3 regions of the Bradyrhizobium sp. CCBAU 45321 genome follow, and region 1 is predicted to be linked to each of the others. Evidence: riboswitches for the same ligand, from Rfam matches in the RefSeq annotation. Region 1 holds a riboswitch; each other region holds the start of a gene.
What was found. Region 1 has a riboswitch for cobalamin ahead of ACM43_RS16140 (energy-coupling factor ABC transporter permease). Riboswitches for the same ligand answer to the same signal wherever they lie in the genome.
Positions count from the first base shown of each region.

Region 2: another riboswitch for cobalamin. It lies ahead of metE (5-methyltetrahydropteroyltriglutamate--homocysteine S-methyltransferase); the one in region 1 lies ahead of ACM43_RS16140 (energy-coupling factor ABC transporter permease).
Region 3: another riboswitch for cobalamin. It lies ahead of ACM43_RS10020 (ribonucleoside-diphosphate reductase subunit alpha); the one in region 1 lies ahead of ACM43_RS16140 (energy-coupling factor ABC transporter permease).

Region 1 is NZ_LFKZ01000119.1:132,398-139,065, forward strand. It holds gene ACM43_RS16125 (histidine phosphatase family protein) at 9-581, shown strand; gene cobT (nicotinate-nucleotide--dimethylbenzimidazole phosphoribosyltransferase) at 588-1,640, opposite strand; gene cobF (precorrin-6A synthase (deacetylating)) at 1,646-2,395, opposite strand; gene ACM43_RS16140 (energy-coupling factor ABC transporter permease) at 2,442-3,119, opposite strand; cobalamin riboswitch at 3,157-3,375, opposite strand; gene cobA (uroporphyrinogen-III C-methyltransferase) at 3,421-4,152, opposite strand; gene ACM43_RS16150 (cobyrinate a,c-diamide synthase) at 4,149-5,459, opposite strand; gene cobM (precorrin-4 C(11)-methyltransferase) at 5,459-6,241, opposite strand; gene ACM43_RS16160 (cobalamin biosynthesis protein) at 6,238-6,606, opposite strand; gene cbiE (precorrin-6y C5,15-methyltransferase (decarboxylating) subunit CbiE) at 6,603-6,668, opposite strand, start outside.
Region 2 is NZ_LFKZ01000096.1:6,165-12,832, forward strand. It holds gene ACM43_RS11000 (nodulate formation efficiency C protein) at 679-1,401, opposite strand; cobalamin riboswitch at 2,351-2,553, shown strand; gene metE (5-methyltetrahydropteroyltriglutamate--homocysteine S-methyltransferase) at 2,655-5,000, shown strand; gene ACM43_RS11010 (hypothetical protein) at 5,511-5,705, opposite strand.
Region 3 is NZ_LFKZ01000079.1:588-6,135, reverse strand. It holds partial or broken gene ACM43_RS10050 (transposase) at 1-615, opposite strand, end outside; partial or broken gene ACM43_RS10045 (transposase) at 668-865, shown strand; partial or broken gene tnpC (IS66 family transposase) at 1,224-2,528, shown strand; partial or broken gene ACM43_RS10035 (transposase) at 2,542-3,061, opposite strand; gene ACM43_RS10030 (GNAT family N-acetyltransferase) at 3,270-3,641, shown strand; partial or broken gene ACM43_RS10025 (transposase) at 3,898-4,230, shown strand; cobalamin riboswitch at 4,355-4,503, shown strand; partial or broken gene ACM43_RS10020 (ribonucleoside-diphosphate reductase subunit alpha) at 4,809-5,548, shown strand, end outside.

The sequences.
Region 1 (6,668 bases):
AGATGAGCATGGAAGGCGAGACCTTCCTCTGGTTGATCAGGCATGCGGCCGTCGCGGGCGTGCCCGGGACGATCCATGCGGCCGATGCGCGGCCCGACCTCGGCGATCACGCCACATTGGCGGCCCTGAGGCGGCGCTTGCCCGCGGATGTCGCCGGATATGCCAGCCCGTCGCGGCGCACGGTCGAGACGGCGCGCGCGCTGGGACTCGAACCGGAGCTGGTCAGCGAATTCGGCGAGCAGGATTTCGGCGACTGGACCGGCCATCGGCATGACGAACTCGCCGCGACCGGCGGCGAGGCCTACGCGCAGGTCTGGCGCGATCCCGCGCACGGGCGGCCGCCGAATGGCGAGAGCTTTGCGGATCAGGTCGCCCGCGTCCGCCTGGGCCTGGCGCAGATTGGCGCAGGCTCCGCGGCGCTGGTCGTTCATTCCGGGACCATTCGGGCCGCGCTTTGCATCGCGCTCGATCTCACACCGGAAGCTGCGCTGCGCTTCGTGGTCGATCCGCTGTCGCTGACCCGGATCGACCGGCTCGCGGGCGGCTGGCGTGTCGTCTCGGTCAACCAGCGCGTGGCTTGAGCCGCATCAAGACGGCCGATCCGGCACGTTGGCCTGCGCGAACGTCGCCATGCCGTTGTGAAGTGCGCAAGCCGAGCGGACCAGCGGCAGCGCGATGGCGGCACCCGATCCCTCGCCGAGCCTGAGATCGAGGCTGATCAGCGGCTGCACATTCAGCGCGCGCAACACCAGCCGATGTCCCTGCTCGGCCGATTGATGCGAGGGCAGCAGGAATGGCTGGCAGGGCGGGTTGAGGCGCGCCGCCGCCAGCGCCGCCACCGAGACGATGAAGCCGTCGATCAACACGGGGATACGGCGTTGCGCGGCCGCGATGATCGCGCCCGAGATCGCCGCGATCTCGAGGCCGCCGACCGCGCACAGGATCTTCTCGGCCGCGGCTCCGGCGACGCCGTGGCGCGCGATCGCCGCATCGATCACCCGCGCCTTATGCGCCCGGCCCGACGCATCGACGCCGGTGCCGCTGCCCGCGATCTCCCCGGCGCTCACACCGAGCAGGCTCGCAGCAATCGCCGCCGACGTCGTGGTGTTGCCGATCCCCATCTCGCCGAAGATCAAGAGATCAGGCCGGTCGGCCATGGCGCGCACCACCGCGCGCTGGCCGGCCTCGAAGGCGAAGGCCAATTCCTTGGGCGTGAGCGCGGCCTCGACACTGAAATCGCGCGTGCCGCTGCGCGGCTTGTCGGTGACGATTCCCGCCATCTGCGCCTCGGCCAATGTGCCGGCGTCGACCACCTCGAGGCTCGAACCCAGCTCGCGCGCCAGCACCGAGATCGCGGCGCCTCCGGAGGCAAAATTCGCCATCATCGCGATGGTGACGGCTTGCGGATAGGCCGACACGCCCTGCGCGACGATGCCGTGGTCACCCGCGAAGATGATGATCGGCACCCGCGCAGCGCGCGGCTGCCCGGTCGCCTGCAAGCCCGCAAGCTCGATCGCGAGCTGCTCGAGCCGGCCGAGCGCGCCGGTCGGCTTCGTCAGTTGCGCCTGCCGCGCAATGGCCGCCTCGCGATGAACAGCGGAGACCTCGGGGCAGTTCTGGGTAACCCATTCGGGAAGCATGCTGCTCAACGCCTGCGTTTGAGAATATAGCTGTCCATGATCCAGCCGTGCCGCTCGCGCGCCTCTTGCCGCAACGCGACGATGCGCGAGCCGACCTCGGCCAGCGCGCCGGACATGAGGATCTGATCGGGCATGCCGAGATAGGCCCCCCACCAGATGTGAAGCCCGGCCGGATCCAGCGACTGGAACGCCGTGCCGCCATCGAGCATCACGACGACGGTATCGACGCCCTGCGGCCAGCCGCCTTCGCGCAAGCGCCGCCCCGTCGTGACCAGGAACGGCTCGCCGATGTCGTTGAGCGGCAGCGCATGCGCCGCGCACAGCGCCTGGATCGAGGTGATCCCAGGCACGACTTCGATTGTCGGCAACGGATTCAACCGCCGCGCAATGCGCAGCGAAGAATCATAGAGCGAAGGATCGCCCCAGATCAGCAGCGCGACCTTGCCCTCATCTTCGAGATGCCCAGCGATCGTCTGCGACCAGGTCGCGGCCACCGCATCGTGCCAATCGTCTACGCCCTTGCGGTAGTCCGACTCGGTCGCATCGCGCACGGGAAGATCGAATTCGGCGATGCGCGTCGTTTTGTTGGTGAGCACACCGGCGCAGATCGTTCGCCTGAGATCGGCGAGATCGGATTTCGCAGTCCCCTTGCGCGGGATCAGGATGAGATCGGCCGCGTTGATGGCGCGGGTCGCGGCGCGCGTGAGCTGCTCGGGATCGCCGCAACCGATGCCTATCAGGGAGAGCGTGAGCATCGCGAGCGCGACGGGCGGCCACGGCGGCCGCCCTTTCGCTTGTCTCTCAGGCCGCGTTGTGAAGGCGCGGCGTGACGAGGCCGGGCGCGGTGACGCCACGCAGCGACTTCGCCAGCGCCAGCACGGCGAGATCGGCCAGCGGCTCGATCACGATGACCAGCGCATAAGCGGCAGCGAACGTCGCAATGCTGGCGAGGTTGCTGATCGCAAAGCCGGAGCCATAGAGCGCCCAGAACGCCACCCATGCGATCACGCCGGCCTGGTAGGTCGTCGAAAGCGCCAGCGCCTGACCGTATTTCAAATCGACATAGGCGGTGTTGCGGGCAATGATCCGCGTGGCGATCGCCTGGATCGCGAACAGCGGCACCAGCAGCGTGGTGACGTTCATGCCGTATTGCGGCAGGTCGACCGGCTCCAACAGCATACCCTGAAGCAGCAGGCCAAAGGCAAGGCCGAAGGCCGCGGGCGCAGCGCCGAATAACAGGAACAAGGTCGAGCCGAGGATGAAGTGCACCTCCGATACCCCGACCGGGAAGTGCGGCAGGATCTCGAAGAAGACGAAGACGAGAGCGGTGGTGGCCAGCGTCCGCGCAGCGAACGAGCCGATGCCCTGCTCGCGCACGGTCTCGACCGCCAGCTTCAGCGCAACGCCGCCTGCGGCGATGCCGGTTGCGTAACTCAGCACGAGCTTGGCGCCTGTGACCAATCCTGGTTCGATATGCATGGCTCAGTTCCTTCCTGCCGTCACACCCGACGGCCTTGGCCTCAATACGTGCACGGCCGGTCTCCTGGCTCGCGGTTCACTGGTTCTCCGGCCTTCCCGGACCTTGCGGGTCCAGTGGCGGTTCGGAGGCCCTCACCACTTACAGTCGCGGGGGCGGCTGGGGTTTTGGGCGCCGCAACTGGGTCCGCCCATCCCCATTCCCGATTATGCTCCGGCGCTTTGCGCCGCGTCGAGCACCATGCCTCTCTTGTGTGCCCCTTTCGCATTGCAGGCGTCAAGGGGCGAACCGCTGCCGGAGCCGTCATGCCGGATATTCTCCCGCCAGCGCACCGAACAGGATCACGGCGGCGGTGGAAGCGGCGCCGCCGCGCGCAAGCTGCTCGGCGAGCTCGGCAATGGTGGTGCGGACCAATCGTTCGTCAGATCGCCCGAGGGATTCGGCGAACAGCGCCGGGGTGCCGGCGGCGAGCCCGTGCGCGATCAATTTTGCGGCAAGCGCCGGAAACGTGCGCCGGCCCATATAGACCACGGTCGTCGCCTCGGGATCGGCCAGCGCCGCCCAATTCAAATTGGGTGGCAGCTCGCCGGTGACGTCGGCACCGGTGATGAACTGCACGCGGCGGGAGGTATGCCGGCGGGTCAGGGGAATACCGGCCTGCGCGGCGGCAACACAGGCGGAGGTGACGCCGGGAACGATCTCGTAGCCGATGCCGGCATCGCGCAGCGTCTCGATCTCCTCCTCCAGCCGGCCGAAAATGCCGGCATCGCCCGACTTCAGCCGCACCACGCGGGCGCCGGTTGCGGCGTAGTCGACCAGGAGACGGTTGACGTGGTGCTGCTTGGTCGAAGGACGCCCGGCCCGCTTTCCCACCGCGACGAGATTGGCACCGGGCCGGGCGAGATCGAGGATCGCGCCGGAGGCAAGATCGTCATAGAGCACGACGTCGGCCTCGCGCAGCCGCGTAGCGCCCTTCACCGTGAGGAGCTCGGGATCGCCGGGGCCGGCGGAGACGAAAGTGACGAAGCCGCTCACCGGTCCTCCGCGATCAGATGGAAGAACGTGCCGGTGGCATGGCCACGACGCGAGCCGGTTTCGGCAATGACCGCGCCGGTGGCATCGTGCACGATCGCGAGCGGCGTATCGGGCTGGGCGAGGATGGTCGAATAGTGGAACTCGTGGCCGCGCAGGCGCGCGCCAGGCTTATGCCCCGGCATCGGCGCGGCCAGTTCGGCAAGACGATAGCCGAGATGCATGCGGCGCTTGGCAAAGCTGGTCTCCAGGCCGAGCAGCCCTGTCATCTCATGGCGGATACCGTCGGCGTCGGTCAGGCCTGCACCCAGCACCATATAGCCTCCGCATTCGCCATGCACCGGCCGCGTCTCGGCGAAAGCGCGCAGTCCGCTGCGAAAGCGCGCATTGCCCGCGATCTTTCCTGCATGAAGCTCGGGATAGCCGCCGGGCAGCCAGCACACGTCGGCGCTCGCGTCGGGCACTTCATCGGCCAGCGGCGAGAACGGCACGATCTCGGCGCCCGCCGCGCGCCAGGCTTCCAGCATATGCGGATAGACGAACGAGAACGCCGCATCGCGCGCCAGCGCGATGCGCTGGCCGGGCGGCCTCACGTTCAAGCCGTTCGCCACAGCTTGCGGCGACCATTTGCCTGCCGAGTGGAGCACCGCATCGAGATCGACGTGCTCGGCGACAAAGCGCGCGGCTTCGTCGATCAGCTTGCCGATCTCGGCCTGCTCCTCGGCCTGCACGAGGCCGAGATGCCGCTTCGGCAGGCTGATCTCGGCATGGCGCGGCAGCGCGCCGAACACTTTGATGCCGGCCTCGTTCAGCGCGCGCCGCACCAGATCCTCATGGCGCGGGCTGGCGACGCGATTGAGCACGACGCCGCCAAGGCGCACGCCGGCGCGGTAATCGCGAAGGCCGGCGGCGATCGCTGCCGCAGTCTGCGCCTGGCCGGAGGGATCGATCACCAAAACCACCGGCCAGCCCAGCATCTCCGCGATATCAGCTGTCGCTCCGGTGCCGGAGACGCCGCGCGCAGCGACACCGTCGAACAGGCCCATCGATCCCTCGGCGAGCACGACATCTGCATTGCCGCCACGGCTGACGAGATGCGCGACGGCGCTGCGATCCATCGCCCAGCTGTCAACGTTGACCGAGGCGCGTCCCGTGGCGGCGGCGTGGAAGGCGGGATCGATATAGTCGGGCCCACTCTTGAAGCACTGCACGTTCAGGCCGCGATTGCGCCAGGCGCGGGCCAGCGCCAGCGTCAGCGTGGTCTTGCCGACACCGGAGGCCGGCGCGGAGATGACGAGGCTCGCCGCCATCACGACGCCTCCGGAAAGCGCGGCTCGGCACCAACGGGCCGGTAGCGGCGGTCGTAATCGGCGGCGTAGAGGCGGCTCTCGTCGAAATCGGCAGCGCCAAGCGTCTTGCCGACCAGGATCAACGCGGTGCGCTCCATCTCGCCACCCACGGCCGCATCGAGCGTTGCCAGCGTCGCGCGCACGATGCGCTGCTCCGGCCAGCTCGCGCGCCAGACGATCGCGACCGGGCAATTCGCGCCGTAATACGGCGTCAGCTCGGCGACGACCTGGTCGAGCAGATGGATCGACAGGTGGATCGCGAGCACCGCGCCGGTCGCAGCGAACGCAGCGAGCTTCTCGCCCCCGGGCATCGCGCTGGCCCGGCCCGGCGTGCGCGTCAGCACGACCGTCTGAGCAAGACCGGGCAGCGTCAGCTCAGCCTCGAGCGCGGCCGCGGCAGCCGAGAACGAGGGAACGCCGGGTGTCACCGAGTAGGGAATCCCCAGCGCCCGCAAACGGCGGAGCTGCTCGCCCATCGCCGACCAGATTGAGAGATCGCCGGAATGCAGCCGCGCGACATCCAGGCCTGCCGCATGCGCGGCTGCGATCTCGGCGATGATCTCGTCGAGCGACATGGGCGCGGTATTGACGATGCGCGCGCCGGGCGGGCAATGCGCCAGCACGCCCTCCAGCACCAGCGAGCCGGCATAGAGACAGACTGGACAGGCCGCGATCAGGTCGCGGCCCCGCAACGTCAGCAGATCGGGCGCGCCCGGCCCGGCGCCGATGAAATGCACCGTCATACGCCGTCTCCTTCGGCGATCGCCGCGGTCGCACTGCGATCCTGCGAGACGACCCGTGTTGCAATCAACCGCGCGTGCGGACCGGCGACCACGAGCGCTGCAGCCTCGGCCACAGATCCGGTGCCGAATTTCTCCGCGACGAGCTTCGATTGCGTGGGCGTGTCGATGCCGGCCAGTGTCGCGACCGGAACAGCCCTGATCGGCACGCCGCATTCACGAGCGAGTTGCTTCAGCGCCTCGGTGTCGGCCTTGTCGCTGACAGTTGCCATCGCCGCAAGCCCTTCCGCACCGCCCGCAGCCAGCAGCGCTTCGCGCAGCGAAGTCAGCGTCACGTCGCGCTTGAAGCCTAAACCGGCGACCTTCATCGCACCACACTCCACTGCACCACGGGGCGTGCCGCCTCCCACGACCGATAGCGGCCGAGCGG
Region 2 (6,668 bases), on a different contig from region 1:
CGCGCTTGAAGTAGATGGCCAACTCAGAGACGAATTCGCAACCAAAGACGGTGCCACCGCAGGTGGAGCAGAATTAAAAAGGCGGTTTCCCATGCTTAAAATCCGGGTCTATGACGTGCAGACGAATGAGTGCGAGGAAATCTACGGCTGAGTCAGTGCGGTAATCGACCTTCTTGCGTACTGCTCCGGAGCTTCCCGCCCTGTGCACTCGGAAATTGGCAGGCGCTCAGCGGGTATGCCGGGGTTACTACCCTGTAACTTCCTGTTTCGTCTCAGCATCGGTCCCTAGTGCCGGCTCAAAGTCGCTAAGCTCACGCTCCTGCGTATGCCGCGCAACCACACGATGCGCGGCGCGCACCCCGAATCGGCTTGGCCGGAGGCATCTCCAAGCGCTCTAGTGAAGAATGCATGAGAGCTGGTTCCCCCGCAGTTGGTGTACTCTAACGGGGTGGAGTGCAGGCGGGCAAACCACATCTCGCAAACTAGTACGCGCCACTGAGCTCGACACCTGGCGGAAAAACGCAATCGTGCTGCTCGACCTTCCGTACGAGGGCCGAAGTGCTGCGAGAAAGGCAGGCCTTAAACAACGCAACTGCAGAGCGCGTGTCTCTTGCAGTTAGTACGAGGCGTTCGACCGTGCGGCAGCTGCGGTGCGGTGTTGCTCTGCGCGACCGTCTGCTAAGGCCTTCGCTCTCCTGAGTCTTCCTCTTCCTTTGGCTCGGTCCGTTGGAACCAGGAGCCCGGAGGAAATTTCGCGATGCGCTTGGCAAAAGAGGATTGTGGCTCCCAATCTTGGCCTTCGCTCTTCTCAAAAGTGATGACTCCGTTGTGTGTAAAATAACGTGGTCCTTGGATATCGCAATTCACCAAGAGCAGAATGCGCCATAGATCGCCTTTCTCGTTCGGCTTGTCATTCTGCTTGGGTAAGTAGTCTACCCCAACAGGTTCAATGATAGTGCATCGGCCCTGCCGCAGAAGATCGCCGAGCCGGCCTTGCGGCGTAGTCACAAAGTTGAAGTTATTTGGATCATGCAGAAAGCTAAGGTTTGCGTCCCTTTCACCATCTGCGACTTCTTTGGCGATCAACGAGAGTGCTAGGGCACGCCAGCCCAATTCCATCGGCTTCGCATAGGTTGACGCAAGCTCAATCGTACCGTCGAGCGCGACTTTCCAGGTGATCGCGTACTGTTCGTCTGATTTGTTGTCTCGGTGCCTGGTCCACGAAACGAAAACATGGTCGCTTTCGCCGAGTTCAGCGACCCCCCACATCTGAGGGACGAACTGTGCCACCTTCGAGACATTGGAGATGATTTGTTCTATCGTCTCACCATCTTGCGCTCGCCAAGTTGACTTGAGTCTTTCGACAAGTGGGTTGTCGCTGGCGCGAATAGTGTTGCTCATGGCAGCCGGCCAGCCTAGGCAGATTAACAGTCCGCCCAGACGAAGCCATAGCGCGGGTCTTCCCGACATTCTCTTCATAATCCTCCGCCTATCGCGTTTCATCCATACATCTTTCAAAGCGGTAACCTTGAACCTGCTATAAGCGAGCGCAAGAAGTTTACGGAGACGCGACGGGGCACCCGCGGCTGTCCTACGAGGGCAGGCGCTCCTCTCTATGTCACGCGCCGCTAACTTCCCTAGCCAGCGACAGCGTCAATTGGCTGAGCTGGACATCCCCAAGCAGAAGAGACTGGGCATGTCGAGGGGCTTGCATTCTTCGTGCCAGGCAGCAGGCAGAGATTTGCACGGGTTTTATGTCCCTCTTGTCGACTTTCCGACCTGCGCACGGTTCGATGTTCCATTCAGTGTATCGGCCGTAGCTCGAGGCCAAGTGCCTGATGAGAATCGGGAGTGCGTTTGCCGTCATTGAACCGTGTGGTTCGCTATAGTTGCCCGTCGGCGTTCGGCCTACATGATGGCTGGCGATACGAAGCCGACTTAATCGACGAACTTTGAAGTCTGGCTGGCACGAAAAGCAACCTCCTCGCCGCGTATGTGGCTAGTTGCGCCGCCTGCCTTGACGTGTTCAATGGGGATCCTCTGTCGCGAAAATAGCTGGCCAGCGGATGTGCTGGGCGAATCGCTGGAAGTCGGAAGCCGCATCGAATGCATTCTGCTCGAAACGGCGGTAATCGCCGCCGCGCGGGCTGGTTTTGTCCCTTTCATTGATGGGGCGGGTGGCGTCGCCTCAAGGCAGCTCCGAGTCTCACTCCCACCTCTGAGACAAGGACATCTCTGATTGCGACAGCTCTGTTTAGAGAATCATAGAGATGCACGGTCATTCGCCTACTAGATGTCTCAGATTAGCGTGCCACAAAATCTGAGAGGTTGACGGAAGAGTCCTCCTGCCGATAATCGAACTCGTCGAGGTTCTCCGAATCCCACTTGATCCGGAACTAAGAGGGAAGCCGGTCCAAATGCCGGCGCTGCCCCCGCAACTGTGAGCTGCGAGCTACTGTCCAACGATGTCACTGAAGCCCGCACGGCTTCGGGAAGGCCGGACAGCAGCGACGACCAGCGAGCCAGGAGACCTGCCCCGACGATAGATTGGTCCACGGGCGGGGTGTCTCGGTGGTGCGCCAAGCAGCCGTCGCGCGCGCGACTTCCTCTGCCTGCGTCCGCCATGGCCTCTGTCCCTAACAGGGGTTAACACTATGTCTCTTCTCTCTCTTCCGGTTGCTACGCTCGGTACGCCACGCATCGGTCCAAGGCGTGAGCTCAAATTCGCTCTTGAAAGCTACTGGGCGGGAAAGATCAGCGAACAGCAATTGCTCGAGGACGCATCCGGTCTGCGCGCAGCGAACTGGGCCCGTCAGAAGTCTCTCGGCGTCACGATCATTCCGTCGAATGACTTCTCGCTGTATGATCAGGTGCTCGATACAAGTGTCATGGTTGGTGCTATCCCGGAGATCTACGCCTCGAAACGAGAATACGTTTTCCTCAAGACGTACTTCGCCATGGCTCGCGGATCACAATGCGACGACCAGGATGCGAGTTGCGGTCTGGGGCCGCGGGGGTCTGGCGCACCCGCGCAGGAAATGACTAAGTGGTTTGACACCAACTACCATTACATGGTTCCCGAGTTTTACAAGGGACAGGCGTTCAGACTTTGCTCTCGCAAACCCATTGAAGAGTATGAGGAAGCAAAGGCTCTTGGCTTTCAGACCCGCCCTGTCCTGATCGGGCCGATCACATTCCTAAAGCTCGGCAAGAGTGCCGATAGCGCGTTCCAGCCCCTCTCCCTACTCGATGATCTAATACCGGTCTATATCGAGGTTCTGCATGAATTGGCCGACCGAGGGGCAAGTTGGGTTCAATTTGACGAGCCCTGCCTGGCCCTTGATCTGGATGAGGCGGCGCGAAAATCATTGCTACATGCCTATAACCGGTTCGCAAAGGAGGGACCGGCTATCAAAATCATGGTTGCCAGCTATTTCGGCGAGCTAGGCGACAATCTGGATACCGCATTGAGCCTCCCGGTTTCCGGTCTGCACCTCGATCTGGTCCGAGCGCCAGAGTTGTTGGATCAGGTCATCGCTGTCGGCCGAAGTGACCTCGTCATGTCGCTCGGGGTCATCGACGGCCGGAATGTATGGCGGTCGAACTTGTCGTCGCTCCGTCAGCGGATGGAGCCCGCGATTGCGAAGCTCGGCAAGCACCGTGTACAGCTCGCCCCATCCTGCTCGCTGCTTCATGTGCCAGTCGATGTTGAACTCGAGACCGGGCTCACGTACGACGTCAAGAGCTGGCTTGCTTTCTCGGTTCAGAAGATGCGTGAGCTTGCGATCCTGGCGCGAGCACTCGCTGGCGACCAGAATGTCGAGCTCGCTCTCGCCGATTCGGAATGCGCTGCGACTGCCCGGCGGACTTCGCCCAAGATCCATGATAGCAATGTCGCTGTGAGGATGAGGGCGATCGACCAGACGATGCGCCGGCGCGCCAGCCCATTTGTCCGTCGTTCCGAGATCCAAAGGGAACGCTTTGGACTGCCAACGTTTCCCACCACGACAATCGGATCGTTTCCGCAGACCACAGAAGTCCGAAATGCTCGTGCGGCGCATGCGCGAGGTGCGATGAGCGACGAACAATACGGCGAGTTTATCAAGGAAGAGATAGCCCGCGCCGTACGTTGGCAGGAGGACATCGGTCTTGACGTCCTCGTGCACGGCGAATTTGAGCGCAATGACATGGTGCAGTACTTTGGCGAGCAACTCGCCGGCTTCCTATTTACCAGGAATGGATGGGTACAGTCTTATGGTTCGCGCTGCGTCAGGCCTCCGATCCTGTTTGGCGATGTAGTGCGGTCGAAGCCGATCACTGTGGACTGGTGGCGCTACGCGCAATCACTAACTAGCAAGCCAATGAAGGCGATGTTGACCGGACCGGTCACGATCCTGAACTGGTCGTTTGTTCGCGATGACATTCCCAGAAGCGAGGTCTGCCGCCAGCTTGCGCTCGCGATCCGCGACGAAGTCCGCGATCTCGAGAATGCCGGTGCAGCCATGATCCAGATCGACGAAGCTGCACTCCGGGAAGGATTGCCATTGCGCCGATCGGCGTGGAAGGCATATCTCGATTGGGCGGGAGATTGCTTCCGCATTTGCTCATCGGGCGTTGCCGATCAAACGCAAATCCATACACACATGTGCTACTCAGAGTTTAACGACATCATCGGTGCAATCGCTGCAATGGATGCGGATGTCATTTCGATCGAAACGTCGCGGTCGAAAATGGAGCTACTGGACGCATTCAGCAAGTACGAATATCCAAATCAAATCGGACCGGGCGTGTACGACATCCACTCTCCACGCGTTCCGGAGGTGGGCGAAATGAAGGAGCTGATGGTGCTGGCTCGGACGCGTTTGCAGGAATCGCAGCTCTGGGTCAATCCGGACTGCGGCCTAAAAACGCGCAATTGGGAGGAGGTTCGGCCTGCCCTAACCAACATGGTCGTTGCCGCCCGCGAACTGCGTGCAGCATCCGATCCGCAAAACCATTGATCCCGCGCTCGGGTCTGTTCTCGACCAAGCGAATTCGCTTGTGCTCATTTGCGTTCTCCACAATCTCGAGCAAGCCTTGGGGCCAACAAAAATGCCTGCCCCACTTGGTGGTCCGAAGGAGGTGCACCCGGAGGAACGACGCAGACGCGTCGCGCTACTTGGCCGAGAGAGAATAGCCGACGGTTCATCAAGGTGAGAACATTCGCCGAAAATATGGACCCATATCGACACGTTTATCGTAGCTCATTATGACGTGGTAAGCGATCGTTGGTCTGAGATTCAGAATCTACACCGAGGTGTGTCGCTCGCGAGTACATTGGGAACGGTTGCGACAGCAATGCGAGGAGTGATGCCGGGCGGTCACCGCAAGCCCCCACCATAATCGGTCCGCTCGGACATGTTTCCCGTCAGGGCTCTCATGCGATGAACTCTACATAGTGTCCGACGAGAGGACGCCGAAGCCAGTTCCTGCCTCAACTAACGCCAATCTATTGTGCAGGATCGCCGCCGCTATCCGGGCCAGATACGCCAATGCGTCGGCTGCACGGCGACGTGCTCTCCGGTATTCGCGTTGATCCATCCGCCGAACACCCGGCGACAAGGAAAGATCACCCGGTGAATTGAAGTGCCCTCGATCACGGCAATCTCCAGATCCTGATCGAAGGGCGGCGATCGAATCGCCACTGGATCCTGGACGAAGTTCATCGCTGCGAGCTGACAAATGCAGACAACCTTGTGAACATTACGAACATCGCTTGGCTTCCGCGCGAACAGGCTCTGCCCGACTCGACCGGACGGCGCGCGGTCTCTATGGCGTGAGCCGCGGCAGAGGGCTATCGGTCGTGGCATCGTTGGTACGGAATACGATCCGCTCGCGGACCGAAATATTTGGATTTCTGCCGGGCAACAAGGCCTGAGCTTCCGTCAAATCGATCTGGGTCAGCTCAATACCTCGGCTGTTGGTATTTGTAACTGTTCTGCACGAACTAAACTGGTCTGCAGCTCCGGCAATCCGGCCCGGAGCGGGGTAAATGGTCCGGCTTTCTGTCATGTCACGTCTCTTGTTGGTGAGACATCTCCGTGTTCTGCAGCGTCATCGCGTGGGTGTGCAGGCGACCTCAGCCGCGCTCTCGCGCGCGTAGCACGCGCTCCAGCGAGAGCGCGAAGAATTCGGTTGACACCATTAGGATGGACGTAGCTTCGCTCGGAGCGCATAATCGGGCTTGTCCGCAGGTCGATAAAGTAGACGCCATCGCAAGCGGCGCAACTTATCATGTGCAGGTCATTGACCCGCGGCTCGGCTGCGCCCGGAAGGAGTCCTAAAAAGTGATCGCTGGTAGCCGGACATGAAAGCATCATAGGCTCAAGTCGTTCTTTCCGCCATGCGTCTGACCTTACTAGAAGATCACTTCTATTAGGACGCAGCCGCCGCAGCATTGATGCGGGTCAAAAGGCTGGTCCGTCCGGGAGTGGTTGAGCTCGAGTGGTCGCTACGTGCCGCAGACGCTCGCGTTGGCAGTCGACATGTCCGAACTCGGGCGTCCGCCAGGGCCTGGCGCTCTCTGCAACACGCCAGCGTGTTGATTTGAGGCGCAACTCACGGTTCATGGGCTACGGCAGCATTTTTCCTCATTGCTCCGCGCACGCGGATGGTCAAACGATTGTTCG
Region 3 (5,548 bases), on a different contig from region 1:
CGGTTTCGGGCATTGGTGGCCCATTGTCGCATCCAGATCGGTGGTGCAGATCTTCTTTTGCCGCTTTGCCGGCCCTTCCTCTCAGCCTCGCTTTCATCTTCGCTTTGATTCTCACTCAGCACATCCACCACATGCCTGCTCGGTGAGGCTGTCCCAACTCACGTTGGCGCGGATCAGCGACGCATCGATATGAACCACTTCGGCTTTGCGATCTTGGCCTTCAGACAGGCCTCGACAGTCCGTTTAAAGATCCTACGGAATCGCTCTTATTCCCAGCGCTGGCGGATGCGCGTCAGGCTGGAATGGTGCGGTAGCTACTCGTGCAGGCCATAACCAGCAAACCAGCGAATCGCGATGTTGACCTAAGCCTCCCGCATCAGCCTGCGATCGTGTACATGCCGGTGAGCAGACCCGCCAGCATCAGGCGTACCGCGCCTTCCGGATCCATGCCTGGCCGACCTTCGTTCGCGCAATAGCAGACGGAGACCTCTTTCTTAGCCAAGATAGGTCGAGCACACGATCGACCCGCGGCAGCACGTGCTCATCTGGGACGAGCTGTTTGAGCGAGCCAGTGATGAAGAGCTCCAACCGATCCCGCTCCTTGCGCCCCAGCATCTCGTTTGCTCCGCCGATCGCGAATCGCCGACGAAAACGGAATCAGCCAATTGCAGCTTTCCGACGACCCCGCGTGCACTTCATACGCAACGCGCTGGCGCATGCCGGCAAGAGCGGACGACGCGTCGCCTCCACGTTCATCGCCACTGCCTGCGCCCAGGACGATGCCGAGGCGGCGCGGGCGCAGTGGCGGCGCGTCGCCGACCAGCTCCGCCCCAAGCTGCCGAAGCTCGCCACCTTCCTCGACGAGTGGCCGATGCCGCCGAACGTGGTGACCACACGCCCTCAGCTACACCACGCCAGGGGAGTACGTCATGCCAAGCTGATGATTGCTTGTGGGTGCAAGTCCCATCCGGCCAAAGCCGAAGCAGGCAAGCCGGGACCGAGTCTTGCGGGCGTCGCGGCAACGCGGGGTTCGAAGTGTAGACAGGAGCCATGCGGGGTGCGGGAATGAGCCTCGAAAGGTGGATGTGCGCGGAGACCTGTGTTCCCTAGTCACGAAGGCAGCATGAGCATCGTCGTTATGCGAGACGATGCCGCTCCGTCGGGGTCGATGGCCGCATCACGCATGGAAGGCAATCATCGGAACATGAGAGGCCCGACCAGCTCCGGAAGGCCGGGCGGAGCGCGCACGCAAGCGCCGCAACAATCGCGGAGCGCTAGCGGCGCATCTGCCGCGGATCGAGGTCGTCGTCGACATCAACGACAAGACCTGTCCGTGCTGCAGGGGCGACCTGCACCAGATCGGCGAGGACAGGAGCGAGCGGCTGGACATGGTGCCGGCCCAGTTCCGCGTTGTCGTCACCCGGCGTCCCAAATACGCCAGTCGCGCTTGCGAGGATGGCGTCCTGCAGGCCGAGGCTCCGGCCCGGCTGATCGAGGGCGGACCGCCGACGGAGGCAACCGTCGCCCAGGTTCTGGTGTCCAAATATGCCGATCATCTGCCGCTCTACCGGCAGGCCCAGATCTATGCCCGACAGGGCATCGCTCTCGATCGATCGACACTGGCGGACTGGGTGGGGCATGCCGCCTTCCATCTGCGCCCGCTGCATGAGCGCCTTCTCACGGTGCTTCGCGCGAGGTCCAAGCCGCTCGCCGACGAGACGACGGTGCCGGTGCTCGATCCCGGTCGAGGGCGCACCAAGACCGGCCAGCTCTGGGCCCATGCCGCCGACGACAGGCCCTGGCGCGGCCCCGATCCGCCCGGCATCGCCTATGTCTATGCACCCGACCGCAAGGCCGAGCGGCTGTTCAGCCATGTTGCCGGCTTCAAGGGCGTCGTGCAGGTCGATGGCTACAACGCCTACCCAAAGCTTGCCGAACGTGGCGAGGTCGAGCTCGCCTTCTGCTGGGTGCACATGCGGCGCAACTTCTACGAACTCGCGAGAGCCGGCCCCGCGCCGATCGCAAGCGAGGCGCTGAAGCACATTGCAGCATTCTATGCGATCGAGAAGGAGATCCGCGGTCGCAGCGCGGAGGAACGTCGCCTCGTGCGGCAGCAGAAGAGCCGACCACTGGCCGATGCCTTCGAGGTATGGCTGCGCGCTAAGCTGGCTCTCATCAGCCAGAAGATCAAGCTCGCCGAGGCCATCCGCTACGCCCTCTCGCGCTGGCAAGGACTGACGCGCTTCATCGATGACGGCCGCATCGAACTCGACAACAACACCGTCGAACGATCAATCCGTAGCATCAAGCTCAGTCGCAAGAACGCGCTGTTTGCCGGATCCGACGGCGGTGCCGAACACTGGGCTGTCGTCGCGTCCCTGGTCGAGACTTGCAAGCTCAACGACCACGATCCGCTCGCGTATCTCACCGACGTCCTGACCAGGATCGTCAACGGGCATCCCAACCGCGAGATCGACCAGCTACTGCCCTGCGCCTACCGCGCTCAAGCCCTCCAAGCCGTGGCCTGAGAACGACGCTTACGGAAAGGGTGACGATTTCAATCGTCCATTGGCCCAGATCAGCAATGGCATCGAGCAACTTTGGACCACGATAGACACGATCGGCGAAGATGTGACGCAGGTTGGGAACAGGCGACCAATGATCCGCAACAGCGGGACTGCAAATCCGCTTGGGCCTCCACTTTCCGTGGTCTTCACGCTTTGACTGTCGATAACTCCGGCCGTTGGAGTGGGTTTGCGTCCTTGCCGTTCGCGCATGCGCCGGACCAGAGTGTCATTGATCGCGCCCCACAAGCCAGAACCGCGCCACTTATAAAAATGGTACTGAACAGTCGAGCACGGCGGGAAATCCTTCGGCAGCGCTCGCCATTGGTAGCCGCTGGCTCCAATGTAGAGAATCGCATTCATGATCACGCGCAGACTGATCTTGCGGGGACTGGCATCAACGGCTCGATCAATTCCCATTCCGCGTCCGTCATGTCGCTTGCATAACCAAGTCCATCGCGCCGATATTGTGCGCGGGTGATTTCAGTCCAACACATGTTGTTCTCCCTCGGGTCTTCGCAAACACGAAGGAATCACAACGAACTAAATCACTCAACTTTCTTTTTTGGTCAGGCTCTATGGCACAGCTTACGTCGCGGGAGAGATTCGTGGCGCGGCCCTGTGGCTGCATCCCAACGGGCAGCAAGATGAGGAGGCGTTGGATGCAATCATGGTCTATCCCTGCGCCCGGAGATCACGGAGGATATGGCACACTTGCGGCGGAGAATGGCCGAACATCATCCCCACGAGCCACATTGGTATCTGCCACTCATTCCCGTCGGTCCGAACTGGGTCGGAAAAGGGCTTGGTACGTTGCTGACGAAATACGCCCTTCAACGATGCGATGAGGACGGCATTGCTGCCAACCTCGAAAGCTCGAACCCTGAAAACATTCCCTTTTACCAACGTCACGGCTTCAAGGTCGTTGGTGAGATACAACACGGTTCCTCGCCGCCGCTCACGCCAATGTTGCGAACGGCTTCATTCCGACACAGCAAAGCCACGCCGCCTTATCGGCTCCGTCACCCAGATTCAAGCATAGCTCCGCCTCATCCCGTTAGGATTGATTGGCAATAACCTGACATGACCGCGTTCGGTTGAGGACGGCTTATGTTCGAGGCCAGACAACTGAGCACGTGCGGCGGCTCGCCCGGCCTGCGAAGGGGTCAAATCCACTAAGCGTGGGACATTGCCACGGGCGGCTGCATCGATTGCGGTCGCGCTCCAGACAATTTTGATCTAAGGGCCACAGAAAGCGATGAATGGCGAGACGCGTATGGCAACCGAAACCCGATCCGGCCCAACTCAATTCGCGGACCGCGAACCGATCGATGCCAACATTCAGGATGTCCATGGTGCTGCTCCCCTGTTGCAGAATTTGCGAGACCGCGGCTTGAGCACATCTTTGCCGATCGGATCTATCGCGGCAAACAGCTCGTCAAGCACTCTCCCACTGGGGGCCGTGGACGATCGAGATCGTCGAGCGACCGCCCCGCGTCCAAGGCTTCCACTCCCGCCCAGGCGCAGGGCCGTCGAGCGCACCTTTGCACGGCTCGGCAGATGTCCGCGCCTCTGCAAAGACTTCGAAGGTTCCGCCCCCGCCGAGCTCGCTTGGCTGCTCGTCGGCCATCTCAGGCTCCTCACTCGCCGATTGGCCAGTCCTTGAGACGCTATGCTTTTTGAGTGAGGCCCTTCAGGACAGGCGCTCGGCGAATTTCGAACCTCGACCTCGGGGCTGCACCAACTCGTTAACTTTACGGTTCCGCCTTGACGAGTCCCGTAGCTGCGCATATATGTGGTGCCGTCACGGTATTCTATACCCATATATTGTAGAATGGAAGCTAGAAGGGAACCCAATGCGTCGGCAGCGGCCATTGCGATAGCGCCACAGCCGCAGCGACCCGCTAGCCAGGAGATCTGCCGCGACAGAACACATGTCCTCGGGCCGGGTGCCCCGGTGGATCGCTTGCTGCAGGGGACATTTGCCCGGTCTCCTCGCAAATCGTCCGCACGGTCCCGGCCCCAAATATCGCGGGGGTGCCGGTGTCGCCGTCTTACAACTTCGATCAGTATGGTCATCTCATTGAGCTGCCGAGTGTGCGGCAACCCCGGGCGCAGGCAAAGCCTACCAAGCCTGAGCCGTGTCTTGTGCGGCCCCCAGCATCGCCGGCTCCCCTGCCGAAGCCCCTGGCGCCATCGCCCACGCCGTCTGACATCACCCTCGATTGGTCGCGGGACGACCTGGTGACGTCGTTCGGTAAGTTGACGCTGACCGACCGTTATCTGCTTCCCGGCGAAGGCATCCAGGACATGTTCGCCCGAGTGTCTTGCGCCTTCGCGGACGATGTTGCGCATGCCCAACGTCTATATGATGCGATGTCTCGGCTGTGGTTCATGCCGGCCACACCGGTGCTCTCCAATGGCGGCACCACGCGCGGCCTTCCGATCTCGTGCTTCCTTAACTCAGTGCCGGACTCGCTCGAAGGCATCGTCGGCACCTGGAACGAGAACGTCTGGCTTGCTTCCAACGGCGGCGGCATCGGCACCTACTGGGGCAATGTTCGCTCGATCGGCGAGGAGGCGAGGGGCGGCGTGACCTCGGGCATCATCCCGTTCATCCACGTCATGGACGGCCTCACCCTGGCGATCAGCCAGGGCTCGTTGCGGCGCGGCTCGGCGGCGGTCTATCTCGATATCCACCATCCCGAGATCGAGGAGTTCCTCGAGATCCGCAAGGCGTCTGGCGACTTCAACCGCAAGAGCCTCAACCTGCATCACGGCATCAACGTCACCGACGAGTTCATGCGTGCCGTAGGTGCCGGCACCGCAGTCGCTCTGCGCAGCCCGAACACTAACAAGGTTGTCCGCGAGATCGATGCCCGCCAGCTGTGGCAACGCATCCTTGAGAACCGGCTGCAAACCGGCGAGCCTTATCTCTTGTTCATCGACACCGTGAACCGCGCGCTCCCCAAGCACCAGCGCGA